3 regions of the Oceanobacillus sp. NCCP-135 genome follow, and region 2 is predicted to be linked to each of the others. Evidence: riboswitches for the same ligand, from Rfam matches in the RefSeq annotation. Region 2 holds a riboswitch; each other region holds the start of a gene.
The links. A riboswitch is a leader RNA that binds a small molecule or an ion and turns the genes downstream of it on or off. The one in region 2 is predicted to bind cobalamin.
Positions count from the first base shown of each region.

Region 1: linked by a shared signal. The riboswitch ahead of AC6HVZ_RS02485 (DUF4430 domain-containing protein) and the one ahead of AC6HVZ_RS14380 (DUF4430 domain-containing protein) in region 2 are both predicted to bind cobalamin.
Region 3: linked by a shared signal. The riboswitch ahead of AC6HVZ_RS04030 (acyl-CoA thioesterase) and the one ahead of AC6HVZ_RS14380 (DUF4430 domain-containing protein) in region 2 are both predicted to bind cobalamin.

Region 1 is NZ_BAAKSZ010000002.1:142,744-155,357, forward strand. It holds gene AC6HVZ_RS02430 (Glu/Leu/Phe/Val family dehydrogenase) at 1-859, opposite strand, end outside; gene AC6HVZ_RS02435 (genetic competence negative regulator) at 1,106-1,690, opposite strand; gene AC6HVZ_RS02440 (metallophosphoesterase) at 1,820-2,590, opposite strand; gene AC6HVZ_RS02445 (hypothetical protein) at 2,915-3,253, opposite strand; gene AC6HVZ_RS02450 (CPBP family intramembrane glutamic endopeptidase) at 3,265-3,831, opposite strand; gene AC6HVZ_RS02455 (RecQ family ATP-dependent DNA helicase) at 3,818-5,368, opposite strand; gene AC6HVZ_RS02460 (YpbB family protein) at 5,374-6,435, opposite strand; gene AC6HVZ_RS02465 (ferredoxin) at 6,607-6,849, shown strand; gene AC6HVZ_RS02470 (RsiX family anti-sigma factor) at 7,212-8,405, opposite strand; gene sigX (RNA polymerase sigma factor SigX) at 8,395-8,937, opposite strand; gene AC6HVZ_RS02480 (ECF transporter S component) at 9,303-9,821, opposite strand; gene AC6HVZ_RS02485 (DUF4430 domain-containing protein) at 9,827-10,264, opposite strand; cobalamin riboswitch at 10,424-10,603, opposite strand; gene AC6HVZ_RS02490 (ATP-binding protein) at 10,773-12,542, opposite strand; gene AC6HVZ_RS02495 (response regulator transcription factor) at 12,542-12,614, opposite strand, start outside.
Region 2 is NZ_BAAKSZ010000021.1:26,582-39,195, forward strand. It holds gene AC6HVZ_RS14360 (hypothetical protein) at 1-257, shown strand, start outside; gene AC6HVZ_RS14365 (hypothetical protein) at 282-788, shown strand; gene AC6HVZ_RS14370 (2TM domain-containing protein) at 817-1,092, shown strand; gene AC6HVZ_RS14375 (YgaN family protein) at 1,586-2,176, shown strand; cobalamin riboswitch at 2,367-2,545, shown strand; gene AC6HVZ_RS14380 (DUF4430 domain-containing protein) at 2,688-4,724, shown strand; gene AC6HVZ_RS14385 (DUF4430 domain-containing protein) at 4,941-5,777, shown strand; gene AC6HVZ_RS14390 (energy-coupling factor transporter transmembrane component T) at 5,787-6,674, shown strand; gene AC6HVZ_RS14395 (ABC transporter ATP-binding protein) at 6,647-8,299, shown strand; gene AC6HVZ_RS14400 (ECF transporter S component) at 8,302-8,955, shown strand; gene srtD (class D sortase, LPxTATN-specific) at 9,407-9,997, opposite strand; gene AC6HVZ_RS14410 (hypothetical protein) at 10,452-10,736, shown strand; gene yxzF (small protein YxzF) at 10,902-11,006, shown strand; gene AC6HVZ_RS14420 (ATP-binding protein) at 11,162-12,614, shown strand, end outside.
Region 3 is NZ_BAAKSZ010000004.1:29,787-36,600, reverse strand. It holds gene AC6HVZ_RS04050 (YaiI/YqxD family protein) at 1-147, shown strand, start outside; gene AC6HVZ_RS04045 (glycoside hydrolase family 18 protein) at 164-1,576, opposite strand; gene AC6HVZ_RS04040 (winged helix-turn-helix transcriptional regulator) at 1,717-2,055, shown strand; gene AC6HVZ_RS04035 (DsbA family protein) at 2,056-2,970, shown strand; gene AC6HVZ_RS04030 (acyl-CoA thioesterase) at 3,076-3,570, opposite strand; cobalamin riboswitch at 3,697-3,881, opposite strand; gene AC6HVZ_RS04025 (TetR/AcrR family transcriptional regulator) at 4,000-4,566, shown strand; gene AC6HVZ_RS04020 (MMPL family transporter) at 4,659-6,770, shown strand.

The DNA of each region.
Region 1 (12,614 bases), on a different contig from region 2:
TTGTATTATTAAATAATTTTGTAACTGTTCCAAAACTATCTCTTCTATCGAGTAAATAATCAATATCTAGACCGTCCGGATCATGCAATGCTCCATATGCATCTGAAATTCCGATTACTTTTGCACCAGCGTCATGCAGGAACTTTGATAAGAAGCTGCCCGCATTTCCAAAACCCTGTACGACAACCCGGGCACCTTTTACATCAATACCCTTTTTCTTAGCCGCTTCATTAAGAACTATTGTAACCCCTTTTGCTGTCGCAGATTCTCTTCCGTGAGAACCACCAAGAACAATTGGTTTTCCAGTAATAAATCCTGGACTGTTAAACTCATCAATACGACTATATTCGTCCATCATCCATGCCATTATTTGCGAATTTGTAAACACATCCGGTGCAGGAATATCTTTTGTCGGACCTACAATTTGACTAATTGCACGCACATAACCTCTACTTAACCCTTCCAGCTCACGGAATGACATTTCACGAGGGTCACAAACTATTCCACCTTTACCACCACCATATGGAAGGTTAACAATCCCAGCCTTTAAACTCATCCAAATGGACAATGCTTTGACTTCTTTTTCAGTTACATCCGGATGGAATCGAACCCCACCCTTAGTAGGTCCTACTGCATCATTGTGCTGGGCACGATAACCAGTAAAAATTTTTATAGATCCATCATCCATACGAACAGGTATTCTTACCGTCATCATTCTGATCGGTTCCTTTAGTAGTTCAAAAACTTCATCTGGATACCCCAATTTTTCCAATGCAGTCTTTACAACAGTTCGTGTTGAACTTAACACATCGATTTTATTACCTTCTTTGGTAGAATCTGCTGTTTTGTCGGCTACCATGAATTTACCTCCTAGATTATCCAATAATATTTTATTAATAGCTGTACTCAGAGATTAGTATACACCTTCATAAGAAATATGCAATAAAATGTAATTCTTTTTTGGCAATAAATTATTTATTTACATATACAAATTATTCCTTTTGCTGATAGGAATAAAATCTTTTTCCTCTACATGAATTATTGTATAAATTTCAATACTTATTATGGTGTACAACCTTTATGATCAATTATCGCAAATCAAGCGTTAATTGTTATAAAAGTGATGAGTGATTTGTTTCACTGCATTTTTCGGGAAGATCACTTTTCCATACTCTTTTAATCTATAGGAAGTAATAATACTGGGATAAGAATACTCAGACATAATCGCAATAATATTTTCTTTGTTTTTATTTGCCAGATCTTCATCATTCAATAACATATAGTACCGATTATCCATATGATAAACCTGACCTCCCTCGATCGATAATACTGTTAAATAAGAAGCTACTTGGATCACATCTTCAAACTCTGCGAAAGAGAAAATTAATTCTTTGCTTTCATCCAAGGTTACTTTCATTTCAATGAAATCCTCATCCCAATTTATATTTTCATGTTTTTGTGTAACGATAACGTGCATCCCCTGTGCCTGCATCAAATGCACTTGCACCAGCAACATCCCATCTAATTCAAATCCTAGTTCTGTACTGGCTTCATACATCATATCGCTAAACAAATTACGGACACTTGACGCATCATGCCACAAATCTTCTTTTGTAAAGCCACGATCTATTAAATCATCAAATGTTAAAAAAATCATAAATTGATTATCGGACACTCTTTCAATACGCATACAGTATCCTCCTTTAAGTAACCATTTATTAATAAAATAAGATTATCTGCATTGTTAAAAAACAGCAAATTTTTCTGCACTTTATACACTATATGCATTATGTGAAATTGTTGAACTGAACCTATACTTTTATTCTATATTATTTGAAAATGTAATGACATGACACTCTGAATTTGTACCTAATCGAAAAGGTAAAACTGTATACCCATAGCCTTCACTAACTAATTTATTTGTATAACCTAATTGTTGAAAGCTACCTCTCTCATATGGACCATAACCGAAAATTCTTATTTGGCCTCCATGTGTATGACCTGCTAATACAGTATGTATGCTGTTCTTTTGAGTTGCATCAAGCTCATCAAACCCTTTAGGTGCATGTGTTGTTAAAATAAAGTATTCTCCAATTGCACCTTGTTTAGCGATATCTATTCTCGCTTCACTATATGAAGTGCAATCCAACCCCAATAAGCTTATGCTGTGATTTCCTCTGATGATATCTTGATGATCGTTTGCTAAAACCGTAACATTTTCTTTCATCAGCATGGAGTGAATTTTCTCGGGATGTTCTTCATAGTCATTGTTTCCCCAGATAAAATAGATGGGAACATTCCATCTTTTTAATCTTCTGATGTTTTCGATTGTGCGTTTTAGTGGTACCCCTTTTTCAGTTAAGTCACCACCAATAATAACAGCATCAATCGATTGTTTGATTGATTTAATTGTAGTTTCATTTATATATCGCCGATGGATATCTGATATAAAAAAAATACGGAAATTATTAAAATTGAATGGTAATCTTTCGTCAAAAATAGTTCTATAATTAATCGTATCATGATGTGCTTTAAAAAACATATAAATAGGAAGAAACATAAAAATTAATATTAAATTTAAATAAACCAATCAAAACAACTCCTATACTAAGACTTCCATAATTATATAATACATATTAATAGTTGCACAAAGTTATTTTTAAAGTTGTTCATTCAATCGCTTGAGTATTTAAGGTGTTTTTTTACAAATAAATTGAAAGGTATATTTAATTATTTCACAGTTTATATCTACTATAGAGATATAAATACAAATCTAATAAAATGGCCAATAGCTATGCTGAAATCATGAAATCAGTTCAGCATAGCTATTATAAAGTAAAACTTTATTCATTGGGGGTTTCCCTACCTCCCACACCTTCACGTTTGGGATTTCTCACGCTTAGAGGTGGGGGTATTACAGCCCGTTAATGCGTGATAAATTAGAAAATAAATCACTTATTTCTTCCCCATAAAAATAATAGGCTCCCACTCCGAGACCTAGAAGAATAATAATAACTAACAAGAAACGCAAAAGTGGAATCCTTATTTTTATATGGGTTCTGTTTGTATTTTTTCCATGAACATCTTTTCTACGAGGTAAATTAAGTATATCTATATCTCTGACTTGCTCCATTTCGTTTTCTGATTTTGCGTTTGGCTGATGGTGAAGTACTGTTTCACCCTGCTGGACTTCCTCCAATAGTTTACGTAGTTCTGTTGCCTGGTTTTCATGCTGATCTGTTTTATTTTCCAATTGAAAGCACCTCACTTTTTAAAGCGAATAACTAATCCCAATAAAAAATCTACAATAAAATGAGCTGTAATTGTTACAATTAAATTTCCTGTAACTTCAAACATATAACCGATTAAAAAGCTTACAAACAATATAGAGATCAGCAAAACCGGCTTTTTTAAATATCTAAAATGAATAAGTGCAAATAATACACTTGCAAACACATATCCGAAAGATGTTTGGATAACGCCCCTGAATAATAGCTCCTCAGAGACAGCAACGATTAAAGAAATGATAAATATATAGAAAATGGATTGGTTGTTAAAAATTCTATCATTTATTCCGTCATCATCATAGTACTTTTTTGGAACAATGAAAATTAATATTATATCTATTACTACAATAAGCAAACCCGGTACTATTCCGTAAAAAAGAATGTCTTTTAAATTCCATTTAAAATAAATTAACCATTCGGCAGGATTTTCAAAAAGAAATAGGCTTAAGAGAAGACCGATGGACAAAAATAGTAATTGTGATAATAGTAATTGTTTTTTTAATTCCTCATCTGATAATTGTTTGATTAATTCACTCTGCTTCATCGTTTACTCCAATTAATAATAGCTTTTTTAGTTTATTTTCCCACGTTAACTCCATATTTTTCCCGCTTTTTGTCTCTACTGGATTCCAATTTGCTAAGGAAAAACCACAATTACTACAGCATTGAAACTTAGGCTTACGGTAAGAAGGTTGAAAGCTTTTGTATAAATATTTACGTAGGCATTCTTTATGACGTATCCATTGGATTATTTCTTTTAACTTGCTTTCTTTCAATAATGATCGTTCAATTATAAGATGATTTACTTTGTGGTATACTTTTTTCCAAGTTTCTCTCTCATATAAAATAGTATTTTCTTCAATCATACCATGCTTTTCAAATTGAAAACGCAGGAATCGCCACTGTATTTCACTTAGTTGCAATATACTTTCCACTTGCTGTTCATTCGAAGGCAGCTTATCTTTCGAATTAAACATATCTCGCAATCGAGTAAGGACCGACTGTAAATCCTGTGTGGAAGGCAATTCATTTTCTATAATTCTTTTAGGGAGATAAACATCTTTATCGGAAAATAGTAACAAACTTAAACTTGACTCTCCATCTCTACCAGCCCTGCCAACCTCCTGAATAAATGATTCCAGTTGTGGAGGAAGATGATAATGAATCACCAGGCGAATATTGCCCTTATTAATCCCCATTCCAAATGCACTTGTACAGCAAATTATATCCAATTGATCATTCATAAATTGCTGTTGAATAGCAATGCGATCTACTTGCTCCATCCCACCATGATAAAAAGCAATCCGCCTTAATGGGTTTTTTGCAGCTAGGATTTTCGAAATGTCTTCACAAGTTCGTCTGCTTGAAAAATAGATTAGGGTTGGAAGCTGATAATTGGATAATAAATTACCAAGGATGGATACCTTTTCATTATCATCAGATACTTCCTGTATACAAAAGGTAATATTATCCCTATCCATTGGATAAATATGCTTTCTAATGTTCGGTCTTTTCAGAGCATGTACGATGTCATGTTGCACATTGGGTGTTGCTGTTGCACTCAAAGCCAGTATAACGGGATTATTTAACGTTTCAACCATTGCATTTAATTTTAGGTAATCTGGTCTGAATTCATATCCCCATTGTGAAATACAATGGGCCTCATCAATTACGAACAAGCTTATATTTAATGCGCTGAGGATCTGTTGTAATGCTTGATTTTGCAGCAACTCCGGAGATACGTAAATAATTTTATATGTATGCAATTTCCGGTAAACATTTCTTCTCTTTGTTGGTTCCATAAAACTATTTAAAGCCACTACATCTTTGAAATGAATCGCTTTTAATTGTTTTACCTGATCAATCATCAGGGAAATAAGTGGGGATACAACGACTGTTATACCATCTAATAACCTTGCAGGCAACTGATAACAAATTGACTTACCTGAGCCCGTTGGCAAAACTCCCAGTACATCATTACCTTCCATTATATCCTGAATGATCTCTTTTTGTCCTAATCGAAAAGAATGATAGCCAAAATAGGTTTGTAAATAATTTTCCAATACCGGCTGACTCACCATATCAATCACCTCCTAAGTACATTTTTGGCATGGGCCAGCACAAGTCTAATTTGAAAATAACTAATATTTTCGTTTACTAATTGTTTAATCCTTTTTAATTTATAGGATTGAGTTATACTTGAGACTTTTATAATTTCCTGTTGTTGATCCATTGAAACGTAGTCATAAATCGGGAAATTTGAATCATATAAAGCAATCTCAACGATATGATCATAAATAGTATTGATTTTTAGCTGTCTAAGTTTCGCAATTGTGTCCATCGAATAACCCCTTTTTAAAAATGTATCTGTATTGTTTGCAGAATTTGTAATAAACTGCTTGTTCGATATGTCATTTGTTATAAATGACATAAAAGGAAAATTGGAACTCGCATTTTCAATAATTGTTAGCATACGATGAATTATACCAGTAAAATACAACTGGATATCTTCACTTGTCATATTGTATTTAACAGCTAGCTGATGAACACTAAACCCATAGTTCTTATAACCTGATAATCGATCAACAAACATGTCTGCTTCCTGATCAGATAAATAATGAAGTAAACTTGCCAGTTCTCGATAGATTATTAACAGAATTCTGGATTCCTGTGATTTCATTTTTAAAAAAAGTACTTTAACCCAATTTTCAACCGAATTATTATCAATGACTGGAATAAAATGATAGTATCTCATATGGCTATTGGTTAATGTCTGAATTAATAGCGTTAATCTTTCCAAAAAAACCTGTGAGATTTCATTATATTTTAAACCAGCAAAATAGTTAAAAGGAATTTCAAGGGTACGCTGATTAAGCCACTCTTTTCCAGCGGTTGTAGTTCTATACAGGGGTTCTGTATCTGATATTCTTTGGAGAAATCCCTTGGCGTTTAAATTACGGATATCCCTATCAAATAGATACTTCTTTAGGTTTTTATAGATTCCAAAAAAATTTTCAAGCTGATATAGGTGTATGTCTTGAATCGTCTGTATGGATCTTTTCCCCTTTAGTATATGGTATATGGCTGAATCTGTACGTTCCCCTCGTATATTTAAACTACATTTTAAAATAATACCTTCGACTACCATTTTCAAGACCTCCTTTAAATAAATTAGAATATGGCGATTTTGTAAATTAACCGAAATTAAAAATATTATGCTCATATTACGTTAAATTTCACTTGAATTGCTAAATAATCAGTTTTACAATTATTTTAGAGGGCAGATCGCTAATGTAAGGAGTTTTAGGAGGTAAGCTACATGCCAAAATACACAATTGTGGATAAGGAAACATGTATTGCCTGTGCTGCATGTGGGGCTTCGGCTCCTGATATATATGATTACGATGATGAAGGTCTCGCCTATGTGGTGTTGGATGATAATACTGGAACAGCAGAAGTTGGGGAATTTTTAGAGGATGACATGGTTGACGCCCGTGAAGGTTGTCCAACTGATTCAATTAAAATTTCAGACAAACCATTTGATGGTGACCCAATAAAGTGAAACTTCATTCAGTGGGGGTTTCCCTTCCTCCCCCACTGAATGTTAGTACCTCATGGTATGACCTAAAGACCCTTGAACAGAATCAGGATTAGTTCACAATATTCCCCTATCTTTTATTATAGCAAATCAAAATAAAAAGTGGTTTAGAAAATAACTTCTAAAGCATTTTTTATTATGTTTAGTAAACATAAACCTTTAGGCTCGCTTCGTTTGGACGTAGAGATGGTTCTCTATCGGACAGTCTACATCAGTTTCTTCAAGTTTAAGGTCCTCCACATATTTGAATTCTGATATAGTATCTTACGTCGTCTTTTCTATCATCTACGAGTTAAGAGCAACAAAATTTAGAAAGAGAGCTGATTCTATCGTTTTGCTATTGAGTTGATTGGATTAGCACCCACTGGTACAGGAATGGGTTCTGTTAGTACATACGAGCCGATTTTTTTCAAGTTACTATTCTGAAAAGAGACTGAGGCATAGCCATAGCTTTTTGCTGTCATAAGAATAGCTTCAATCATTGTTAGGGTATCCTGATTATTTACTATTAAATTTTCATCAGAAAAGGATATTATTAGCTCATGATCTATTGAATCCGTTGTAAATTGAATCGGCTCAGGTATTGTTTGGAATACATTAAAATCCGGATCATCTCTTTTCATTTCCATTAAAGCATCATCAATCGTTAATTCATCCTCATTGGGAATTGGTATTAGAAATGATCTATCAGCATTATCTTGATGATAAAGCTTATAACTGGCATTTTGCTCGTCACGAAGCGATAATTCATTCACTATACCAAAAGGGCCAAGATCTACTCTTTGGTTGTTTTCTGTATGAAAAACTGCTTTTTCAATTCCCTTATGCTTAAACATCGTTTTCAGGGATTTTTCAAAAATAGTTGCAGTAGCGGATCCTTCGCTTAGAGAAAATCCTGATGGAAGATCAACCATGACCTGATTGGCTTCTTTTTCTATTATAAACGACACATTCTCAAATAAATAATCACTTAAACCCCATTCCTGATCTTTTATATAATGACCCATCTCACTATAAAACGTATTAATATCTGCAGACTCTGGGACTATAAAAGATAATGGAATAACATATTGCTGCTGGCTGTCTGCAACAGCTCCATGTACAATTACTGTATTACTATTATTTTGATTAATAACATAGCTCTCTATAGGTTTACTCTTCGTCATAATTTCAGACTCCGTATCTTCCATAGCCGTTGATTCTTCTTGCATATCATGTAAAGACTCTTCTGATTTCTGATTCGAGTTAGTGTTATCAAGTGCACGATCTGCAGTAGAATTCTCATTTTGAGTTTCGAACATATTCGTATTAAAAAATATTGGCACCATGATCAGTAATAGGATAGCAGCCATGATAGTTCCTAAAACGGGTACTAATTTAGAATTTCCTTTTGGTCGTTTTTGTTGTGAAGCTAACGCAGAGGAGATGCGGTGATATAATTTATTTTTATCCATCGTATCATCGACTTTCGGCATGTTTTTTAGTTTTTCTATTAATTCTTGATCATCATTATATTTCATCAACATCTCCCCCTCTCTTTTGATCTTCGGCTATATATTTTCTTAGTGCTTTCAGTCCTCGATGCTGGGTGGTTTTTACCTTGCTTTCACTGAAATTCAGAATCTCTGCTGTTTCCTGGATTGAAAATGATTGTATGTATCGTAAAATAAGTACACTTTTTTGATCAACCGTACATTTATCCAAATGGTTATAAATGGTTTGGATTTCCTCATTCTGTACAGCTAATTCATCAGGTAATGGTTTCAAATCCTGGATTAACTGTCCTTTTTCACTCCAGTCGAAAAATTCCAATATACGTTTTCGTTTTCGGTTTTGTGATCGAAAATAGTCAATAGTAACATGCCTCGCAATTGAAAACAGCCATGTCTTCTCACTGCTTTTCCCTTTAAATGTTTCATAGGATTTTAAAACTTTTATATAAACTTCCTGAACGAGATCTTCTGTTAATGGCCTATCTTTTACCATATAAAAAATAAATTGAAATAAATCATGATGATATTTTTCATGAAACTCTTCAAAAACGACCTTCATAAAAGATCCTCCGTTCATATATAGTCGTTTATTATTACTTAAAAGTTACATTCTAATTGTACTATAGAGCATGTAAGAACAAAAGCGCAGGGCGCCCGGTTAGCGACGTACGGACTGGACTGAGCCGTAGGAGATAAAGGAAACTCAGGCGACCGTAGGGAGCCGATGTTGACTTTCACCACAAGGGTATAAGTGCGACTAAGCCTCTGGTTCCCAATCGGCAAGTCTTCTTTATCGTACGGAGGTGAGGGAAGGTCTCGCTATAGCTTTAGCGCTGGAGCTGGACGTGGCTGTTCCGGCAACTAAGTTATCCACAGCATTTAAATTTTATAATTTCCTAAGCAAAGAAAAAATACCAACTAAATTCAGTTGGTATTGTGAGTAATGAAACGTTTATTGGCATATTTTTTTAAAAAATAGGAAATAGTTGGGTACAATAATATCATAAAGATAGCATTTCCTATGGCATGATTTGTATCAAACGGTAAACCAAGTAAATAATACGCAAAAAAATTACCACCTGCTATTTGATAATTTGTTAATGAAATGATGAAGCCATAAAGGTAGCCACTGAAAATAGAGAATAATACAATGACAAACAGTGGAATCCTCTTTGATATTTTACCTAATATTCCACTCATTATTCCAATTAGTGACCAGGAAACAATTTGCCAGATCGCCCATATCCCCATGCCTAGTACCATATTTGACAAAAAGCTAGTTAATATCGCCAGTATTACAGCGGCGAAGGGACCTAGGAATATACCACAAATAATTATTAAAGAAGTAACAGGCTGGACATTTGGCAAATATACAAAAACGACTCTTCCTGCAACCGCAAGTGCTGCCAATAACGCCAATAATGTTAATTTATATATATTCAATTAGATCATTCCCATGACTGCAGATCAAATGTTACCTTATCACCAGGAGTCAGTTCAAACTCCGCAGCGCCTACAGGTGCCATTTCATCATTAACAAAAAACATCCATGCTTTTTGTTCATCTTCTTCTGGTGAAGCTCTCTCGATGGATGTAATGAATCCGTCTTCCTCTTCCACATAAAAGTTTTCTTTCAAGACATCCATAAGAATGTCACCTTCTTTAATTTCTATTTCTTTCTCATGGATAAACTCTGTGCCTTCATCCTTCGTAATTGTAATAAGAACTGAATCTTCACTTACTTCTGCTTCCTGGTTATTTTCTTCTTGCTCACTTGTATTATTTGTTGACGTTGTACCCTGTTCATTATTCTCATCTGATGCACATCCTGCTAACAATGAGATTACAACGAATAAGGATCCTAAACGCAACAGCCATTTATTCATTTTGAACTCCTCCTGTATAATCTATGCTTGTAATTAAAAAGAAATAAAAAAACTAACTCCACTTCAATGAGTTAGCACATCAGACAATCGAAACATAAATATATATCATATAGGGGAAATATGTATTCGGTTGTCCCAATAACTTACACCCTCGAAGCATTGAAACACAAGAATTTGGCAGGTCTACTGACTTATGATATTAACCTACTATAAGCCCTTCCCATATGAAATCATACAGTGGTTAATGCTTATTTCGTATACCATTTACAGTTGCGAGGACAGCTCCAGATTTTCACTGGATTCCCTTTTAAGGAAAACACCAATTCCCAAAATATTTTATTCAATTTAATTACTGGTATATTTTATCACATATAAAGTGAAACTTCATTAAGTGGGGACTTTCCCCCCAGGTTTTCCCTTCCTCCCCCACCTTCACGTCTGGGATTTTCTCACGCTTGGAGGTGGGGGTATTACAGCCCGTTATGCGTGATAAATTATTTAGAACAGATTAATCGCTGATATTAGTTGGTATTTTAAAACTAAAAGTGGTTCCTTGGTTTACTTTACTTTTAACCGAAATAACCCCGTCATGTGCATCAATAATATTTTTAGCAATGGATAAACCTAAACCAGTTCCCTTTTTGGCTTTATTTCTTACTCTTGATTTATCCGCTTTGTAAAATCGTTCAAATACAAATGGCAGATCTTCTTCCGGGATACCACTTCCATTATCTTCAATAGCTACATTCAACCAATTATCATTACATTCAACTAATACCTTTACAAATCCATTCTCTGCTGTATGACGAATTGCATTATCAATTAGATTAGTAAAAACCTGTTCAATTCGATCTGGATCATAAATTGCTTGAAATTTTGATATATTCTTGTTTAATTTTAATTCTATCTTATTATCACTTGCTATTCCACTAAATTTTTTTATTATCCGATCAACATAGGTCTCAACTTCTATTTGCTGCCTATTTAATTGAATATGACCTGCTTCCATACGCGCAAGATCCAATAGTTCATTTACTAAGCGCCCCATACGTAATGATTCTTCATAAATGATTTCGGCCAATTCATTTTTCTCTTCTTTACTTTCAGCAATATCATCAACAATTGCCTCACTGTATCCCTGCAGCATTGAAATCGGTGTGCGTAATTCATGGGATACATTTGCAATAAAATCTTTACGAAGTTTATCCAGCCGTCTTTCCTCTGTCATGTCACGAATAACCGCAACTGCTCCCCGTACATATGCTTGATCATATAATGGCGTCATTAGCATTACCCAGCTTCGTCCTTGAATGGTTAATTCATGCAGTACTTCTGTTTCCCCATCAATTACTTCCTGTAAAAATTCATGTAATTCGTGTGGCAATTTTCGATTATCTTCATTCTTCTCTAGATTGTTTTCAAAATACCAATCTTCAATAAATCGTTCTGCAGGAGGATTTGTAACGATCATATCCCCGGTTCTATTCAGTGTCATAACACCATCAGCCATGGAGCTAACAATACTTGACAGCTGTTCTTTTTCCTGTCGTAATGCATTAATATGGAATTTTAGCTGTCTTCCCATTCGGTTAAAAGCCAGTGCTAAGCCACCGATTTCATCATGGGTCAATATTGGTACCTTTGTATTGAACTCACCCCTTGTCAAATCAAAGGCAGCTTCTCTCATTTTAATTAATGGTGAAGTAATTCGTGTTGAAAGGAAAAAGGCAAATATTGTGGTTAATACAATCGCAATACCTGCAGCTAAAAAGATAATTTTAGTAGTTTCAGCTTTTGTTTGGTCAATTACATCTAAAGACTGATATACAAATATTGCTCCATTATTATTATCTAATGGTGTACCGACTATCATTGCTTCCATTTCACTATTTGGTATGGTAATTTGCTTTCTAATCTCTCTATCATTTGTTAATACTCTTGTTAAATCCTCTTCCGTTTCCAGCCACGAGGCATCCAGCTTTAATAAATTTTCATCAGAACTGTCTGAAACCCATAGCTCTCCATCATTAAATAAAATCGCCACACGAGTTGCCGGATCTTTAACACGATCAGTGGTCTCCAAAATGATAGACTTATCATCATGCTGTTCTACCAAAACAGAGATTTTAGTAGCAGTTTGCAGCATATCTGTTTCAGCTTCTTCAATATGAAAATTCTCAAAAAACTCTAATAAAAGTATCGATAATATTAGTAATACAAAAGAAACTAGCAACAATATTGTTATTGCTAGTTTACCTACTACGCTTTTCCAAAACATTACACATCATCTACCTCAAATTTATATCCTACACCCCATACTGTCACAATCATCTTAGCAGCCTGTTTAGAG
Region 2 (12,614 bases):
TGAATAAAACACAATTGTATATTGGCTTAATTATATTTGGATCAGGTGTAATATTGTTTGGAATCATGCATTTAGCAGTAGCTATATATCTTCCTAATTTAACAGGTTGGGGCAGTGCAGGCAAGTTTGCAGCTGTACTCAGCGAGATTGGTGGATGGGTTCCATATATATTGAGTATCTCCTTGATGATTATAGGGCTAGTGATTACATTATTAGGAAATCAAAAGGTTAGAGAAACCTTTAATCTGGAAGAGTAAAGTGAAGTGATCAAACCCCCTAAATTGGAAGTATCAAATATGGCAGATTTCATGCCTGAAATAGATTCGGGAAGTTATAGTTTGAAAACATTAGCCGATATTATGTCAGACCATCAATTAATGGAAAAGCTTATCTTTTTAGTTAAAAAGGTGTATGAACAAATCCATTTGGCAAACCCTGTAGCGAAAATGAGTTTAGATAGATGGAAAAATTTGATTTTAGCGGATGATGTTATAACAGATGGAAGTTATATTTATGTAAATGCCGACCACAATGAAATTATGGCATATTCTTTTCTGCATGAATCTGAAGATACAGAAACCCTGGAACTTGGCTGGTGTGGGGCAGTCGACAATCAAAGGATAAGTTTGATTCCACAGCTAGTAATCCAGCAAATTGCATATATAGATAATCACGGATATAAGTATATGGAAGGTGAATTTGATACTACAAGTGAGTATGCAATGGAAGTATTTCGAACAATTTCTTTTCCACCAACTGTTTTATTGATTACATTACAAAAAAGATAATATGATTAATAAAAAGGGAGGTTACAGAATGGAGCAGGATGAAAGATATAAAAGAGCAAAAAAAAGAGTGGAAAACCTAAAGGCTTTTTATTCACATTTAACTGTTTTTATCCTGGTAAACATCATGCTTTTTACGATTAATATGTTGAATGATCCGGGACATTGGTGGTTTATTTATCCGCTGGGTGGTTGGGGTATTGGGCTGGCAGCACATGCTCTATCCGTTTTTTCTTTTGGCTTTTTTGGATCAGAGTGGGAGGAAAAGAAAATTAGGGAGTACATGGAGAAAGATAAAAGAAATTGATCGAAAATGTGGATTCAGTATTGGCTTCTGTTTGGTAGGTGAAGTATTTTTAGTATAACTGTACTTTGCTGAAAACAGGAAAAGTTAGGAAATAGGTCAGTTCTCTAAGTTGAGGGTAACTTGAATAATCACTGCAGGAAGTTGAGAGAAAACCCCACTATAATTTACTTTCTCTCAACATGTACCAAGTGTCTCTAAACTTTGCCGATTTATCTCTTAAGTCTCATCCAATACCTCTCGATTTTCCACTTGAATTATAGGACTACCTCATAGAGATGGCCATAAATTTGAATTACACACAGGAATATCGTTGGAATGTCTGAACTACTATAGACAGAATAAGGCTCTTGCGCATTTTACGATATGCACCATTTTCCAAGGTATAGGATCATTTAAATATAATTACAGTCACTTTAGAACTACATCGTTTTATGTGTAAGAGTACAGGCAAAATCTCGTATGGAATTTTATAATTAGAGAATGGGTTGATTAGATGAAGTATTTTTCAAATGTTATATTAATAATTTTATCATTGCTTGTGGCCTGTTCAAATGAAGCTAAGAGCGATGCTATTATCAACGAAGCTGTGCTGACGGATTTTGAAAATAACCTGATTGAAATTACAGGTGAACAATCCTTTGTATATGATATTAAGGTAAATAATGATGAGGTAAAAGAAATTTATTTATCTGTAGATTACTACGAGGCTGGAATATTTATCGATAATTTATCAGAGTTTAGCTTGGTAATTACAGAAGCAGATCGTGCAGATACAATAAGGGCACTTGTAAAAAGAGACATATTTGAAACAAAGGAGAAATGGCTTTCTTTCGTGATGACGAGTAATGGTAACGGCAGTACTGAATTAGTAAACGATATCTCGGAAAGGGAATTAACTGACACTGCCTGGGGAGGACTGACAGCAGAAATACCATTGCACATTGATGAAAAAAGAGTGATTGCATCAATGGTGCAATCAAATAAGCAAGGCGTTGCAGTATATAACAATATTGAAACAGAAGATGATTTAAAAAAAGCAACAGACTATGAGCATGTTTATATTATTTCAATTACATTGAAATAAAGTATTTTGCTATTAGGTTAGATTATTTAAAGTAAATCAGATACTACAGAGTCCTTCTTCTTGCTGTATATTGGAAAAAAATAGCTACTCTTCGTTCGAAAGCCAATAGACAAAATATTTATTTTTGCTATACTTGAGTTAGAATTCATACATATTAACAACTTAGATTTAGATTTTCCTTTAACTATAATTAAATATGCGAAAAATAGGTCGATTTTTAAATCGTGAAAAGGGAAGTCGGTGCAAATCCGACGCGGTCCCGCCACTGTATATGTGAGTTTTCTATTCATTAAGCCACTGTTTTAAAATGGGAAGGCGATAGAAAACGATGAACTGAGCCAGGAGACCTGCCTGTTTTTTACGCCAATTTATAAACCTACGAGGATAGGGGAGGTGGCTTACAGTGGTTATTTGTCATGGTTAATTATGATACATAACTGGTATTTCATGTACATCTCTTTATTGGTAGAGATGTTTTTTTATTGCAAAAATTCTATTTGGAGGTAGGAGAATGATTCAAAGTAGTAGATTGCAAAAAATAGTTATGATTGTTATGGCGGCAATTCTATTATACTCACAAGCTGGGCTGTATGGACTGCAATCGGTAAGCGCAGCAAGTTTGGATAATGCTGTTACTGTCTCAGCTATCAAAGAAGATGGAAAAGAAGTATTAAAACCTATGGCAATAGAAATTTCAGATGGAGATACTGTATTTGATGTGTTAGAAAAAGCTGATGAAGAACTGAAGTCAGAATCCTATGGAGATCTAGGAGAGCTTATAACTGGTATCGGTGGAATAAATGCAGATCCTGAAGTAAATTTCTGGTCATTTTATGTTAATGGATTACTCCAGGAGATGGGTGTTAGCTCTACTAAAGCTACTAATGGGGACAATATCCAATTTATCCTGACTACGCTTGGAAAATCTCCTTCAACTGTTTCTGTCACTGTCTCTGCAGTGGATGCCAATGGAGAAGGAGTCATAGAAGAACAGGTTGTCTCTATGCCACAGCATACAACAGCCTATGACGCACTGCATAAAGCTGCTGCAGATCAGGGTGTAGAGGTTAATGTTATAGTTGATTCTGAGCATTTAACATATCTAAACTATTTAGGTCAACCATTAGAACGAGATTGTGAATATTGGTCCACTTATATGAATGGTGAAATGACGAATACAGGATTACTCGGTCATTCACTACAAGAAGGTGATACGTTAGAACTTGTGGTGGATGATTGGTGTGAACCTGAGGAACCAATTGAAGAAGAGGATAAAAAAGAAGAGCCTTCAGTAGAGGAAGACAAAGATGAAACAGAAAAACCTCCAGCAGAAGAAAAAGACGGTGACGAAGATAATAACGATGTCACAATAGACTATAAAGAAGCATTACAGGCTGTTAGCGATTATATCATAGCGAATCCAGGCGAAATGGATTGGTATGGGTTTTCCGCACTTCATACCGCAAAAGAAACTATTTCAACTAAAATGGCTGATGATTTAGCTTCATCAATCACAGTTGATTATTCAGGAAATGCTACAGGGATTGCTAAAGATATCCTCATTTTGACTTCTGCTGGCTATGATGCAACAGATGTGAATGGGGTTAATCTAGTAAACAAATTAATGAATGAAAAAATGCCTTTGAGTAACCAGCTCGTTTATAGTTTGTTAGCTATCGATAGTGGAGATTATCCTATCCCAGAAGGTACGGAATGGACTAGAGCTAGTTTAATAGAAAAGATTCTTGATATAGAAGTAAATGCTGGTGGCTGGTCACTCTTTGGTGATACACCTAGCCCGGATATTACTGGTATGGCACTATTAGCTTTAAGTTCATACAAAGATCAAGCGAAAGTAAAGGATGCGCTCGATCGTGCAGTAGCTGTAATGTCAACACAACAAGGTGAAAAAGGCGGCTATGACGTGGCCTTCCATGGAGGATATTCAGCTGAATCTGCTGCTATGGTAATTATAGGATTATCTGCTGTTGGTGTCGATGCAACGAGTGATGCCTTTACAAAATCAGCAGGTAACTTATTGGAGCATTTCCTTGGTTTCCAAATGGAAGATGGCAGCTTTAAACACTTAATGGAGGATGAAATTTCAAGTGTTTTTGCAATCAATCAAGGTGCCTTAGCGTTAGTTGCTTACGATAAATTTCAAAACGGAACTGGTCCGGTGTTTAAATTCAAGAATAAAGAAGCACCTAAAGAACCTGAAGCACCTGAAGCACCTAAAGAACCTGAAGCACCTGAAGCACCTAAAGAACCTGAGGAACCTGAGGAAAATCCAAAAGATGACAATAAAGACAAGGACGACGGTACAGGTGAACCAAAAGAACAACCAGTAGAAGACCCTAATGAAGATGGAAATGGGGATAAAAATACGATAACACCACCACCGTCAAAAAATAAGGATTCCGATAAGGATGGAAAGAAACTACCAAAAACAGCTACAAATATGTTTAATCTACTAGCACTAGGTTTTATTTTAATTGCAGCTGGTATTGTACTCATTATTAAGCGAAGAAATAAAGCAATCGAGTAATTTGTATTGATGGATAATCTGCTCGGTTAATAGCAGATTATCCTCCCTTTTTTTACAAATACCAAGAAATCAGGAAAAAAGTATAAGTGCAGGCTTTATACTTTTTTCCATTATGGCTTGCACCTCAAAGTACATGGGTTTCTAAGAAAGCAAAAATAGCTTACAAGTATTCCTTTAACAATAAGCCAAGTTTTCTAGTAGAAAGGAAGTTTTATTATGAAGCATCTATTTCGGCTGGCAGTTATCATGTTTTCTTTCTTTATTCTTGTTGCATGTGGCGAGCAGGCTGAACCTCAGGTAAAACATGTATCCGATATAGCAACATCGGCCACCTCTATAGAAAAAAAAGAGTTACCTAAGGATAGCTCAATTGAGGAGGAGCAAGATGAATCAGATGATACAGATGACACAGAAACCGTTCAAGAAAATAGGGATGACAAAAATGAAGAAGTCACAGTTGCTGATTCATCACAAGATCAACAGGATAAGAGAAATAGCAACACAACCGATGATAATCGTCTAGCGGGTGAATCATCAAATTCGAATCAGTCGTCTGCTACGCCCAATAAGCACAAGGAAAAATCAACTAATTCATCATCAACAAATAAATCACCTGCAGCTGATGATAAAGATTCAAGTAAATCCAATCAAACAACGAAACCTAAGCAAGATTCCAAGCCGAAACCGAAAGACGAAGAAAAATCACCAGCCCCAACTCCAAAAAATACAGTTAAAGTGTCTGTTGAAAGCCCTAGTGATTTGAATGGTCCCAATTTAGCACCTACAGAGGTTGAAATAACTGATGGAGAAACCGCTTTTGCTGCTACGTTACGCGTGTTGAATAGGAAAGGGATAAGCGTTGATTACACTGGGTCAGGGGCAACTGCTTATGTAAAAAGTATTGGTGGTCTAGGAGAATTTGATGCAGGTCCTCTTAGTGGCTGGAACATATATGTTGAAGGTGTGCTTATCCCTAGAAGTGCGGATGCCTATGAAGTCTATAATGGCTATAAAATCCATTGGAAATATACTAAGAATTACTTGGAAAATTGAGGGATGTAAATGCTCAGAGGGTTTCGATCCTTTCACCCATTTTTATTACTACTCTATTATATCGTTATCATTGCTGGTCTCATGTTAAATCAGCATCCGTTTTTCTTAATAGCAGCATTTATTTCAATTGTTTTCGTTAATCTAATACTCGATAAAGGGGTCGAGCTGAATAAATGGAAATACATGATTATATTTTTGAGTTTGTTTGTATTTTTGTTTACCCCCATTTTTAATCAGCAAGGGAACATTGTGTTATTTAAAGTTTTTTCGCAAACAGTTTATTTAGAAGCGGTAATACAGGGCTTCATGATTGCCCTTACCTTGTCTGGAATAGTAGCAATATTTACGACCTTTAATATTGTCATTCCATCAGATAAGTTTCTTTATTTGTTTTCAAAAGTCTTTCCTAAATGGACCATGATTTTAATCTTGGCGCTTCGTTTTATACCCTTATTTCGGAAACGACTTGCTGACATTCAAGATGTGCAAGAATTGAAAGGTGTTTCTATGAAGGATGGAAAGCTACGTAAAAAAGCGGAAAATGGCATGCTCTTTATGCAAATTTTATTAACCTATTCTCTGGAAGAAGCAATACAAACAGCTGATTCCATGTCTGCCAGAGGCTATGGATTACAAAAAAGAAGCAAATACGATAGCTATTCCTGGAAGCGTCGGGACAGCTTTATGCTGCTTTATATCATCGCTTTTAGTCTGCTAATGATAGTGGGATGGCGATTAAATGAAAGTGTGCTAACTTTAACACCAATCTTAGAACCTATTATGCTTAAAGGAAATAGTTGGATCTTTCTTATGGGTTGGAGTTTACTCGTTAGTTTACCAATTTGGACAGAAGGTAAGGAGGTCATAAAATGGAGCTTCTATCAGCGAAACATATAAATTTCATCTATCCAAAGTCCTCTGTTCAAGCTTTAACAAATATTGACTTTAGTGTAAATGAAGGTGACTTTGTTGTTCTATGTGGCCCCTCTGGAAGCGGAAAGTCGACACTCGTTCGTTTATTTAAACAGGAATTGAATCTTCATGGGAAAAGAAGTGGAGAAATTAGTTATAAAGGCATTTCGCTTAAGGATAGCGACCCTTTCATCTTAGCAAAAGAAATTGGGATGGTGTTTCAAGATCCGGAAAACCAAATTGTGATGGGAACTGTGATGGAAGAATTGCTTTTTGGTATGGAGAACTTAGGTTTTTCATCGAATGAGATGCGAATAAAAATAGCAGAAATTGTTCATTATTTTGGTTTTAATCATTTATTACATCAGAGTACGAGTGAACTATCAGGTGGAGAAAAGCAACAAATTAATCTTGCTTCTGTATTATTGCTTAATCCGAAGATATTACTATTAGATGAACCTACAGCACAATTGGATCCTATAGCAGCTAAGGATTTTATACATTTATTAAAAGAATTAAATGATGAGTTTGGAATTACGATTATCATTGTGGAGCACCGATTAAATGAATTATTTTCAATTGCCAATCGGATTGTCATGCTTGAGGATGGACAGATTACGTTGGATGCAGAACCTCGGGATGCAATTAAGCTATTATGTTCAACAATGGATGCATATTTACCAGAAGCGTCCCGGCTATATCTAGCATTGATGGAAATGACAGAAGCTTCTCTCATTCCATTCAATGTGAAGGAAGCAAAGCAATGGTTGAATGGGATGGATATTGCGCTAAGTGAAAAGAAACATGAACAATCATCATCCGTAAAAAAGCCACTTCTTGAATTAAAGGAAATTGACTTTTGTTATACGAAACATTCGAAGCTTGTATTGAATAATTTATCATTATTTGTTCAGGAAGGAGAATGGTTAGCAATTCTTGGAGGTAACGGGTCAGGAAAATCGACAATACTTAAGATAATTGCTGGACTCATAAGGCCCCAGCACGGCAGGCTGAAATATAAAGGGAAGAAAATAAACAAGATGGATCAATCCCTTATCGGCTATTTACCACAAAATCCGAAGCTATATTTTTTACATGAAACCTTGCTAGAAGAATATGAGGCATTAGGAAAAAAGCATGGTAAATCTAACGCAGAAATGCTTGCCTTAGTAAGGGAATTTCAAATGGAATCTTTATTACATCACCATCCATACGATTTAAGTGGTGGTGAACTACAGAGAGCGGTCTTGGTCGGTATTTTAATTGGCAGCCCAGAATTACTGGTATTAGATGAACCAACAAAAGGTATCGATCCAGCATTTAAAGATGAGTTCGCCCAAATTATTCAAGCTGTAAGAAAATCAAGTGTGACTGTTGTGATGGTGACACATGATATCGAATTTGCAGCGAAGCATGTAACGAGGTGTAGTATGATGTTTCAGGGCGATATAATTGTTACAGAAAGTACGGCTGCTTTTTTTAAAGAAAACAATTATTACACGACAATGATTAACCGGATTACTAAGGAAAGTCATGTTCCAACCGTCGTTACAGTTGAGGAGGCAAAAGAACTTTGGCAAATGAAAAAGGAATTACGCTCATCGGTGTAGCAATCTTCTTTCTATTATTGATCTTTTTTCCGGATTTAATTATCGAACATTATTTATTAATTAGTATTTTGTTCATAATTGCGGTCTTGCTGCCATCGATTATTCGATTTTTAAGAAAGAAAATGTCGAGCAGAGAAATGGTAATGCTAGCGGTTTTAGCAGCTATTGCAGGGGTTTCGCGTATTCCATTTGCGCCTATTCCCAGTGTGCAACCGACTACATTTGTTATTATTGCTTCAGCGATTGCATTAGGTCCTAAAAGTGGATTGGTCATTGGAGCTTCCGCTGCACTTGTCTCTAATATGATACTGGGACAAGGACCGTGGACACCATGGCAAATGATGGCATGGGGGATGGCTGGCTTCGCTGCTGGTTTACTCGCAAAAACATTCTTCATGCGAACGATGACCTGGCGATTGATTTATGGATTTATAACTGGGTTTATTTTTGGTTGGGTAATGAACCTTTGGATTCTCTTTAGTGGCTTTGGAGAGCTTACGTGGGGAACCTTTATCGTCTTAAATACATCGAGTTTCTATTTCGATTTAGCCCACGCTTTATCGAATGTCTTTTTCCTCTTATTATTTAGTACGATATGGATAAAAATCTTGCACCGTTTTAAGGAAAAATATGGCGTCTTTTTGGATGAAGGCTAAATAAGATTTAACTCATCATCCATTTAGTAAGGAAAACATAAAGTAATTATTTAATAAGATGTCAATTCGCCTTCAGCTTTTATTACTGTTCTGAAAGCTTTATTTTCAATAAGAATATGTCACTTTATAATAATTTACATTAAATTTCTAAAAAACCCTTTGAAGCGTCATGCTCCTTTAAAGGGTTTTTAGTATTTATTTAGAAGGAAGCAAATATAAACGAAATCAGCTTTTTCTCCGATTTCTTCAAATCTGACTTCTGGTCTCTGACCTCTGGAAAGACGCTTTAGCGTTTTTCACAATTCTCATTTCTATTAAAAGTGCGCTATAGGTTGTTTTTCTCCTCATCAAGTCTTAAGTATTTCTAAACTTTTTTCAATTGATAAGAAAGTGGTTTTTTAGTAACGACTCTTTTTTAGAGCATCTTACACTTTATCTATTGATCTATTCATTATTTATCTACTACTGGATATGCATATGCTACAAATCGGTCGGGTGCACTTCCTATATAGCTAAATGGATAACAGGTGGAGACAACAAGGACTTCTTCTCCCATTTGCCCCACTACGGATGTATCGTCTTCTGGTACGATTCGAGTTTGGCGAATTTCGTATTCATAGTCACCATAAGGCATCTGAACGATGAAAATGTCGCCTATTTCAAGTTCCCCAAAATTCCGAAATACAGTATCACGATGTCCGGATAACACGATTTGCTCATCTTGTCCGGGATAGGCAGTTTCATTCATATGCCCGACGCCTTTGGATAATGCATCTTCATCGGCACCTTCCACGATGGCGAGTGTTTTTTCTAATTTTGGTATTTCTAAAGTAGCGAATGCTTGCATATGTTCAGCAGTATATGATTGTACTGTATCTATATCATTAGTCTGCTGAGAAGTTGCTTTTTGCGATCTACTAATACTTTCCTGAGCCTCTGCTAAGGATTTGTCTTGATCCATTTCATGTGAGATGTAATCATATCCGAAGAAGCCAATTAAAAGAAGTCCAATTGTAATAAAAATCGTTCCAACAATCTTCATTTTAATCCCCTTTCTTGAAAAAATAGAATGGTAATTTACCCAAATAAGTAGTTTTAATATTTTTTGGAAATTTCTCTGATCCCATAAGACCAAAGATTTCCGAAGTTGAATTCTTTATATATAATGTGAACAATGATCTCTCAAGTTCAATTGTATTGTATTAATGATATATAATCAAAGCAAATAACAAAATGATTTGGATTTGGGTACAATGTGCTATTTAGGTAAAAGGTTATTAAAAGGATGAGGATACAATTCTTATTATGCTTAAAGGTCAATTTATAGTAAAATGAAGGAAAGTTGAAGAATCACATATATTTGATGCAAATCATGAAGCGAAAATAAGAAAGTTTATTCTCCTTGGAGCTATTGCTGATAATTTTCAGGATTGGTTTGATGTCTATCAATCTAGATTGGATCGTGCTAGAAGTTTTTTTGAAATGAGGAAAGGCAGATGAGAGTATTATTGGAGTTATTTCGAATTATAATAATTTTAGCGTTACTTGGCGGATTGAGTTGGTTTATTTTAAGTCAGCTTTATTCCGATAATATGGCTTCGGATGATTATCAATGGCTTGGAGCAATTGGTATATATCTGATCCTTTTTGTGCTTTACCGCAATAAACTGCAATTTTCTGGATGGTATCAAGGAAATGGAAGAACTAAACTATCAAGGAAGGTTACACGAGTGCTGATGGCAATCGCAGCATTGCTGATTGCTGCTCCTTTCTTTATATAAATTTTCTGCTGGGGATATGCAGAATAGGAGAGATACTATGTTAAGCGCAGCAATCCAATTAAGTGAATAAGAAGAAAATGAAGAGGCAAGAAAGATGTTGTTTAATATCCTCATAATAAGGAATAATAAAAACAACCAAATTCCTATATGATGGAGGATTGCATAATGGGAAGATTGATAAGAAGACTGATAAGATATGGACCAATTATTTACCCAATTGTAAAGAAGTTTTTGAATAAACGAAGGCAAAAAAAGAGTTTAAGGAAATGAGTTTGCACATGGTATTTCTTATTGGAAATACCATGTGTTTTTATTTTCAATCGTACATTTTTAAAAATTGGAAAGTTGTGTTAATTGGAAAAAAATAGTATGATAGTCTTGCAGAAATGTACATAGGGGCGGTGGATAACATACGTGTATTTACAGTGGGGGCAGCAGTTTTTATCGTATTGTTCTTATTTCCTGTTAGTTGTGTAATGGCCACCACAGTTATTCAATTGGAAGAAGGGCAGGAAAATTATCCTTTAGGCCCTGTTATGGAACTGCTGGAGGATAAGGATGGCACATGGGATATTAAGGATGTGGCGAGTGGAGCGCTCGACGACCATTTTTTTCATTATGATGGTAATGTTCCCAGCTATGGCTATAAGTCATCAACTTACTGGATTCGTTTGACCCTTGATAATAAATCTTCCATAGACGAATGGCTGTTGGAAGTTGCATATCCTCCACATGATTTAGTGAGTCTTTATACGTCGACAACAGATGGTGGATTTCATTTAAGTGAAACGGGAGATTTACTGCCTTTTTCGACGAGGGATTTTCCCCATCGAAATTTTGTCTTTGAACTAATGGTTCCACCAGGAGAGGTGATAACATATTTTTTAAGAGTTAAAAGTGATGGATCGATGCAATTACCGGTAACACTTTGGTCAGAGAAGGAATTTCAGCAAAAAAGTATACTGGAGTATATGCTTTTAGGTCTTTATTTTGGATTCGGACTTATTATGATTATTTATAACCTTTTTTTGTATGGTTCGCTTCGGGTATCCAGTTATCTATGGTACGTCCTATTTATCTTTTCCATTATGCTTGTTCACTTTACGTTAAATGGACTATCTTATCAATACATATGGCCGGACATGAGCTGGTGGAATAATCGAGCCATCTTGTTTTTTATGGCAGGTACGAATATCACTGCATTACTTTTCACAAAATCATTTCTTAATACAAAGGTATTTACACCAAAGGCAAATAAGCTGATCAATTGGTATATTTGCTTACAACCGATATTAATCGGTGTTTTGTTGGTTCATTATGAGACGGCACTAAATTTAATTATGGTGGAAACGATTGGTGTGATTGGTATTGTGATCACAGTGGCAGTATTGTCCTGGAAAAAAGGCTATCACCCAGCAAAATATTTCTTTTTCGGATGGATAATCTTTTTGATTGGTGTTGCGATCAGTTCTTTTGCTGATATGGGGTTGTTACCCATTATATTTGTTACGAAATATGCATCACAAATGGGTTCTGGAGTAGAGATTATACTATTTTCCCTCGCACTGGCAGAAAAAATCAAGCGCTTACGTTTGGATAAAGAAACTGCTGAACAGAATGCAATCAAAAGCCAAAAGCTTGCTGTCGAACATTTAAAACAAGCCAATCAGGTTAAAGACGAATTTTTAGCAAATACCTCTCATGAATTAAGAACACCATTGCATGGTATCATTGGAATTGCCGAATTATTACTCAACAGGCAAGGATTGGATAAACAAGTTAAGCATCATCTTTCCTTAATTATTTCCAGTGGGAGCAGACTTTCACATTTAATTAATGATCTGCTGGATGCGTCAAAGCTGAAATATAACGGGATAG
Region 3 (6,814 bases), on a different contig from region 2:
GATAATATCGATCAGCTTTTGCAGTCCCGATACGCCAGTGCGATGGCAAGGAAAAGCGGAAAGCGAACGAAAGGACCGAAGCCTTTTACAGAGGAAGATAAGAAGAAATTCGGTGAGCTTTTTAAGGAAAAACTTGAGCACCTATAAAAACTCACCGTGATGATTAATACTTTCGCACAGTAAAATTATCCTGCAGCACAGGCCAGTTTTGCGGAAAAGGACTGCCTAAAACCCAATAACTTACGCCCCTGAGTCCATATTCCTTCACCGTATCATACTTAGCCTGCATGCTTCTGGCATCTTCAAACCAGACTTCATGCTGCTGTCCGGTTTCATCTGTGTAACGGAAGAATGGCGATTGATAGGTTTCATCGTATTGTATGGCAGCACCATATTGGGCAGCCAAATTCACTGCTTCCTGAGGACTTACGGTACGAGCGGTAGTGCCTTCTTCCCAAGGTATTCTCCAATCTCGACCATAAAGCGGAATTCCCATCATTATTTTATCCCGTGAAATCACTGTCACAGCATAATCCAGAACCCTTCGCACCTCATTAATTGGTGCAATCGCCCAAGGTTCGCCACCAGCCCAGCCCCATTCATATGTCATGGGCACAACAAAATCAACTATTTCACCATGTGCCTGATAATCATGTGCTTCATAAAGTAGTCCCTGCTGATCAGCACTTATTTTAGGCGCAAGGGCTGTGGAAACAATGTATCCTTCTGGATGTAATCTAGCAACAACCCGCCTAAGGAAATTATTATAGTTTTCACGATCCTCTGGATAAACATATTCAAAATCAAAATTGATACCTGCATAGCCCTTTTCTCGCATTGTGTTCAATAAATTGGTTATCAATGTTTCCTGTAAATCCGCATCTCGTAAAACAGCTGCAACAATATCTGAATCGAAACTTCCCTCAACAAAATTGGTCAGAACAAGCAGGGGTGCCACATTCGTTGCCTGAGCAGCATCTAATACCAGCGAATCCGCCAAATCAGTAATGGAACCATCTGTTCGGATACTGTAGGTGAATGGTGTTAGATACGTTAAATTTTTCCCTAAGAAAAGTACTTCCTCTCTCCCTGCTTCATCCAACTGGGTGGTAAACGCATTTACCTCAGTAATAGGTTTATTCATCGTTGGTATTCGAATCATCTGTCCCACGTAGATCATCGCCGGATTTGGTATAGTATTTACCTGAATAAGCTGATTAGTGGTAACTCCAAAATTCGCCGCTATCTGCCAAAGTGTTTCACCTGGTCGTACAGTGTGCTGCATATAAGGTGATTGCAGCATCTGACCTACATATATTAAAGCCGGATTCGTTATATTATTGGCTGCTGCCAGTTTTTCTACTGTCACCCCAAACCTCCCGGCAATTGCCCATAAATTATCTCCTGGCTGAACAACGAATTCCTGACCCAGTTCAGGGATAACAAGTGCCTGCCCTACAACAAGCACATCCGGATTTTCCAGCTGATTGACTAATATGATCTGATTGATATCCGTATAATAAAGATTTGCTATTCTCCATAGCGTATCTCCACTTTCTACTACATGGATTTGCACAGTTTTCCCCTCCATTGATCTATCGTTACAATTCATGATATTCACCCAATTATTGTCTGTGATAATAAGTTTAATATAATTTTTATACTTGATATATTTTTTATATCTGATATATTTAATAATGACTGGAGGTGCTCGTGATTAATATTTGTCCATATATGGAATCTTCATTTCAAATATTAGGCAGAAAGTGGAATGGCCAAATTATCCATTACTTATCCCTTTGCAAGGAGAACCGTGCACATTTTTCCGAAATAAAAAAAGATTTTACTGGTATAACATCAAGATCACTCTCACTGAAACTAACTGAGCTTATTGAATTTGGATTATTAGATAAGCAAGTAACAAGTGAAGCTGCTGTTACAATTTCCTATGAACTCACAGAAAAAGGCAAGGCCCTGGCAAATGCACTGAAGCCGATTCAGGAATGGGCACAGGAATATTTAAATGATGTTATTTCATCGAAGGGGGAAAATTAAATGAATAGTAAAATGATTTGTGATCTGGAAACAGGAATTTGCGGGGAAGCTGGTGACGAAACAATGGAAATAATTGATCTAAATCCTAAAAAAACGATTGATCTTTATTATGTAACGGATCCTATCTGTTCACATTGCTGGGCACTCGAACCTGTACTTCGTCGCTTTATTGAACAATATGGTCATTATTTTAACTTTAAAACAGTAATGGGTGGCTTGCTGGAAAAATGGGGCGATGGTTTTGCTGATGTACAAAACGGAATTAGTGGCCCTGCTGACGTTGCTGGACACTGGAGAGAAGTGGGCGAACATTCCCGCATGCCGATTGATGGGACATTATGGTATGATGACCCGGTTCAATCCTCCTTTCCGCCATCCCGCGTTTTTAAAGTTATTCAAAAACAGGATGAAAAAACTGCGTCTGTATTTCTACGGAAAGCAAGGGAAGCTGTTTTTGCCTTCAACAGAAACATCGGGGATGAACAGGTGTTAACGGAGATTGTAAATGGACTTGGCCTTGATGGAAAAGAGATAATGAAGGAAGCCAGTCACTCAAGCGGACAGGATCTGTTAAATCAGGACTTTGCACTTGCCGGCCAGCTTGGTGCAAGAGGATTCCCGACAATCATCATGGTAAACGAGGAAAATAAAGGCGTTAAAATTGTTGGTGCGCGTTCATTACCGGACTATGCTAATGGACTGAAGCAGGTTATGGGTGATACAGAAATCCAACCAAAAACTCGTCCTGAACTACCAGCACTTTTTGAAAAAGAGGGACTGTTATTTTCCAAGGAGATTGAAATAATGTATGATCTTGAGGAAAGTCAGGTTGAAGCATTTGTTCAAGAAAAGCTTTTGTTTGACAGTTACGAGCAGAAGGAAATCCTTGGTGAAGCTTATATTGAAAAAAAATAACCCGAAAGAAGTATCCGTTGTAAATGCATGCGGATACTTCTTTTTTTACCAGAAAACATACTGTATGAGTACAACTCCATAAAGGCTTGGCGAATACCAAGTTTTCTAATTGATTTCAGAAAATCCCCTCTGTCTTATAGCTGCTCGATTTTCTCGATTTCTTTTTCTCGAAGGGGCTGTCATATGTAATTGCCTTTCCTCTTCCGTCTCAGGATACACCTTCGGAACAGGAACCGGTCTTCCCTCTTCATTGACAGCAACCATTGTGAGAAAAGACTCTGTCGTTAGCTTCACCACATCTTTAATTAAATCATTGGCTGTAACCTTTACATATACTTCCATCGAACTTGTACCTGTATACGTCACAAATGACTCCAATATTAATGAATCTCCAACCTTTGCAGAAGATAGGAAATCCACCGAATCAATGGATGCTGTAACAACTGCACTCTTCGCATGCTTCATCGCTGTTAATGCTGCAATTTCATCAATATAGGCAAGCACTTTTCCGCCAAAAATCGTATCTAAATGATTCGTGTCTGGCGGAAGTACCAGGCGGGTTTGAATTGTTTTTGAACTTTGAATTGATACTTTTTCCATTGCTAAATACCTCCTGAAAATTAAAAAACACCCTCTTAATTAGAAGATGTTAAAAAACACAATAAAATAAATTTCATAAATCATGAAAACATTAGATCGCAACATCCTCCTATCTCCCGTAGGATTATAATGTTCTTCCAAATGGCAGGTATCCTGGCTTAGAATCATCAAGCTCTTTTCCCTTCCCATTTCTATTTTGAAACAGTGGCTGTAAAAGAACTCTCCTCATTACAGTGGCGGGACCGCGTTGGAATTTCACCAACTTCCCTTTTCAACTTATATCATAAGTCACCATTGGCAAGCTATTCAATTTTAATTAGTATACCATTTTTATGCAAGACTGTCGTTCTCCATTTAGGTAAGCCCGGGAACGCATGGACTTTTGTTTAAAGGCAATTTTAGCATATAATAAAAACGGAGGTGAGCTTGATGGTACGGGCAAGAAAATTTTCCAAAAAGGATTTATATAAAACAACGAAAGAGATCCTTCTCAATCATGGTTATGATGGGTTTACCTTTAGCAAAGTCGCCAAACGATTAGACGTTTCTAGAGGGACTATTTATAAATACTTTAAGAAAAGAGAAGAATTAATTACCGAATATATGGTATATGAAATGGAACAGTTTCTGATTAAATTGCAAAGAATTGATGAAATCCAAGGTTTTCAGGAACAATTTAATTACGTAATCGATATTATCTTTGAAGATAGTGAGATCCATCAGATTCGTGGTATAGCCTTTCATATTCCTACAGTTACCGAAGATGTCAGAAAAAATAAAGAGCAATTAGAAATGCTTCATCAGGATATGTATAAGCATCTGCAGGGTTTTGTTGAGTTAGGAAGAGAGGAAAAGAAGTTAAAACAAAGCCTTCCCGACAGCCTAGTCTTAGCACTTATTTTCCAAACAATTGATATTCCCAATCATTTTGGAGTGCCAGAGCATGAATGGACAGTATCCATTAAAGAAATTATAAGTCACGGAATGTTCACATAAAAATTAATTGACACTTGTGTTACTTTGAATGATAATTGTAAGGTGACATAAGTGTCATTATTGTTTCTAACCCATACAGAAGGGAAATAACTATGAAAAATTTACTGCATTTTATAACCGATCGCGTTACATCTAAAAAAGGTATGTGGATTACGGTCAGCATCTGGCTTATTGCAATCCTGTTATTAATGGTATTTGCTCCAGGTGCAAAGGATTATAAAGTATCCAGTCTTGATTCGCTGCCGGAAGATGCGCAATCTGTTATTGCCCAAGATAAGGTGGACAAATACTTTAAAAATAATGATGGGATTCCTGCAATTTTAGTGTTCCAAACAGATGAAAATGAGCTTGAACTGTCGGATGTAACAGATATTGTTTCAAGTATTAGTGAAGAAGATGTAAAAGGAATCGAATCAATCGTTCCTTTAAGTGAACTTCCCCCACAAGCAACTGCAGGATTTTTCTCTGAGGATGGCACCACTGCAATTGTTCCACTAAATTTTGATCCATCTTATGAGACTACTGATATTCAGGATTCATTGGAACAAATTTATAATATAGTGGAACAAACTGACCTTTCCTTATATGTTACAGGTCCGGCCGGAATAACATCAGATACAAATGATCTATTTTCTCGTGCAGACCTTGTTCTTATCCTGTCAACGGTAGGAATTATATTAGTACTGCTGATTGTTCTTTACAGGTCACCTGCACTCGCATTAATCCCATTGTTGGCAGCTGGATTTGTTTATGGCGCAGTGAACCAGCTGCTCGGTTTAGTAGGTAAAAGCGGTGTGCTATTAAGCAGCCAATCCTTGTCCATCATGAGTATATTATTATTTGCTGCTGTGATTGATTATTCTTTATTTGTTTTTTCACGTTATAGAGAAGAACTGAAAACCCGTGAAAATAAACATGATGCAATGAAGATTGCAATGAGAGGCGTTGGAGTTCCTGTGTTCTATTCAGGAGCAACTGTTTTAGCGGCAATGCTTGTTTTGTTCTTTGCCCAATATGAGGACTCTAGAAACTTTGCTCCCATTTTTGGAACAACAATGGCGGTTGTTATTCTTGCATCTGTCACACTTGTCCCTGCATTATTTACGATTTTTGGCAGAAAGTCTTTTTGGCCAATCATTCCACGTGTTGGGGATCAGCATATTAAATCCAGTTCCTTTTGGAGTAAGGTTGGTCGTTTTGTAACAGGAAAACCAATCACTGCGGTTGCTATGATTGGTATTTTGCTTCTTATTTCTGCAACAAACGTACTAAATACAAGCTATGAATTTGATAATTTGAAGTCCTTCCCTGATGATATGCCTTCTCGTGTGGGCTATGAAATTTTGGAGAAAAAGTTTGAGGCTGGAGATTTAGCTCCAACCACCGTCCTGTTTGAATCAGAAGAAGTTATCAGTGAAGAAAAAAGAAATGAATTAATGAGTGACCTGTCTGATCAGGAGCATGTAAGCAATGTTCGAATGGATGGAATTACTGCGGATGAAACGGTTATTGCTTACAGCATGACATTTGATATGAGTCCATACTCAAATGAAACAATGAATGCTCTTGAAGAAATCATGAATAATTCCGAGCAAATTGCAGATAACAGTAATCTTAGTGGCAAGCTTTACTTTGCTGGAGAAACAGCTACTGCAATAGATGACAGATCTGTCAATAACCGGGATCTTGCTGTTGTAATAACAATAGAAACACTATTAATCTTTGTCATGCTGATTTTCCTGACCAAGTCATTTAGAATGCCTGTATATATGATGGGTACCATTCTTGTTTCCTATGTTGCGGCACTGGGACTGGGGATGTTCTTAACCAATTTATTCTTTGATATCGAGAACATAAGCAACAGGGTGCCGATGTATGCTTTTGTTTTCCTAGTTGCTCTGGGAATTGATTATAACATCATTCTAATTTCACGGTTTATGGAAGAACGGCAAAAGCATCCTGTCAAACAGGCAGTTGAAATTGCTGTCGCCAATACTGGAGGGGTAATATCCTCTGCTGGACTTATTCTGGCAGCAACCTTTGCAGTACTGATGACACAGCCGATTGAGTTTTTATTCGTCTTTGGCTTCATTGTTGCAGTTGGTATTTTACTGGATACCTTCCTGATTCGAGGTGGATTGTTACCAGGGTTACTTGTTTTGTTTGAAAAGGATAAGGCTGGTAAAAACAAGGAAAGTAAATAGGTTTAAATGAAAGAGCGTCTAGCTAGTATGGACGCTCTTCTTTT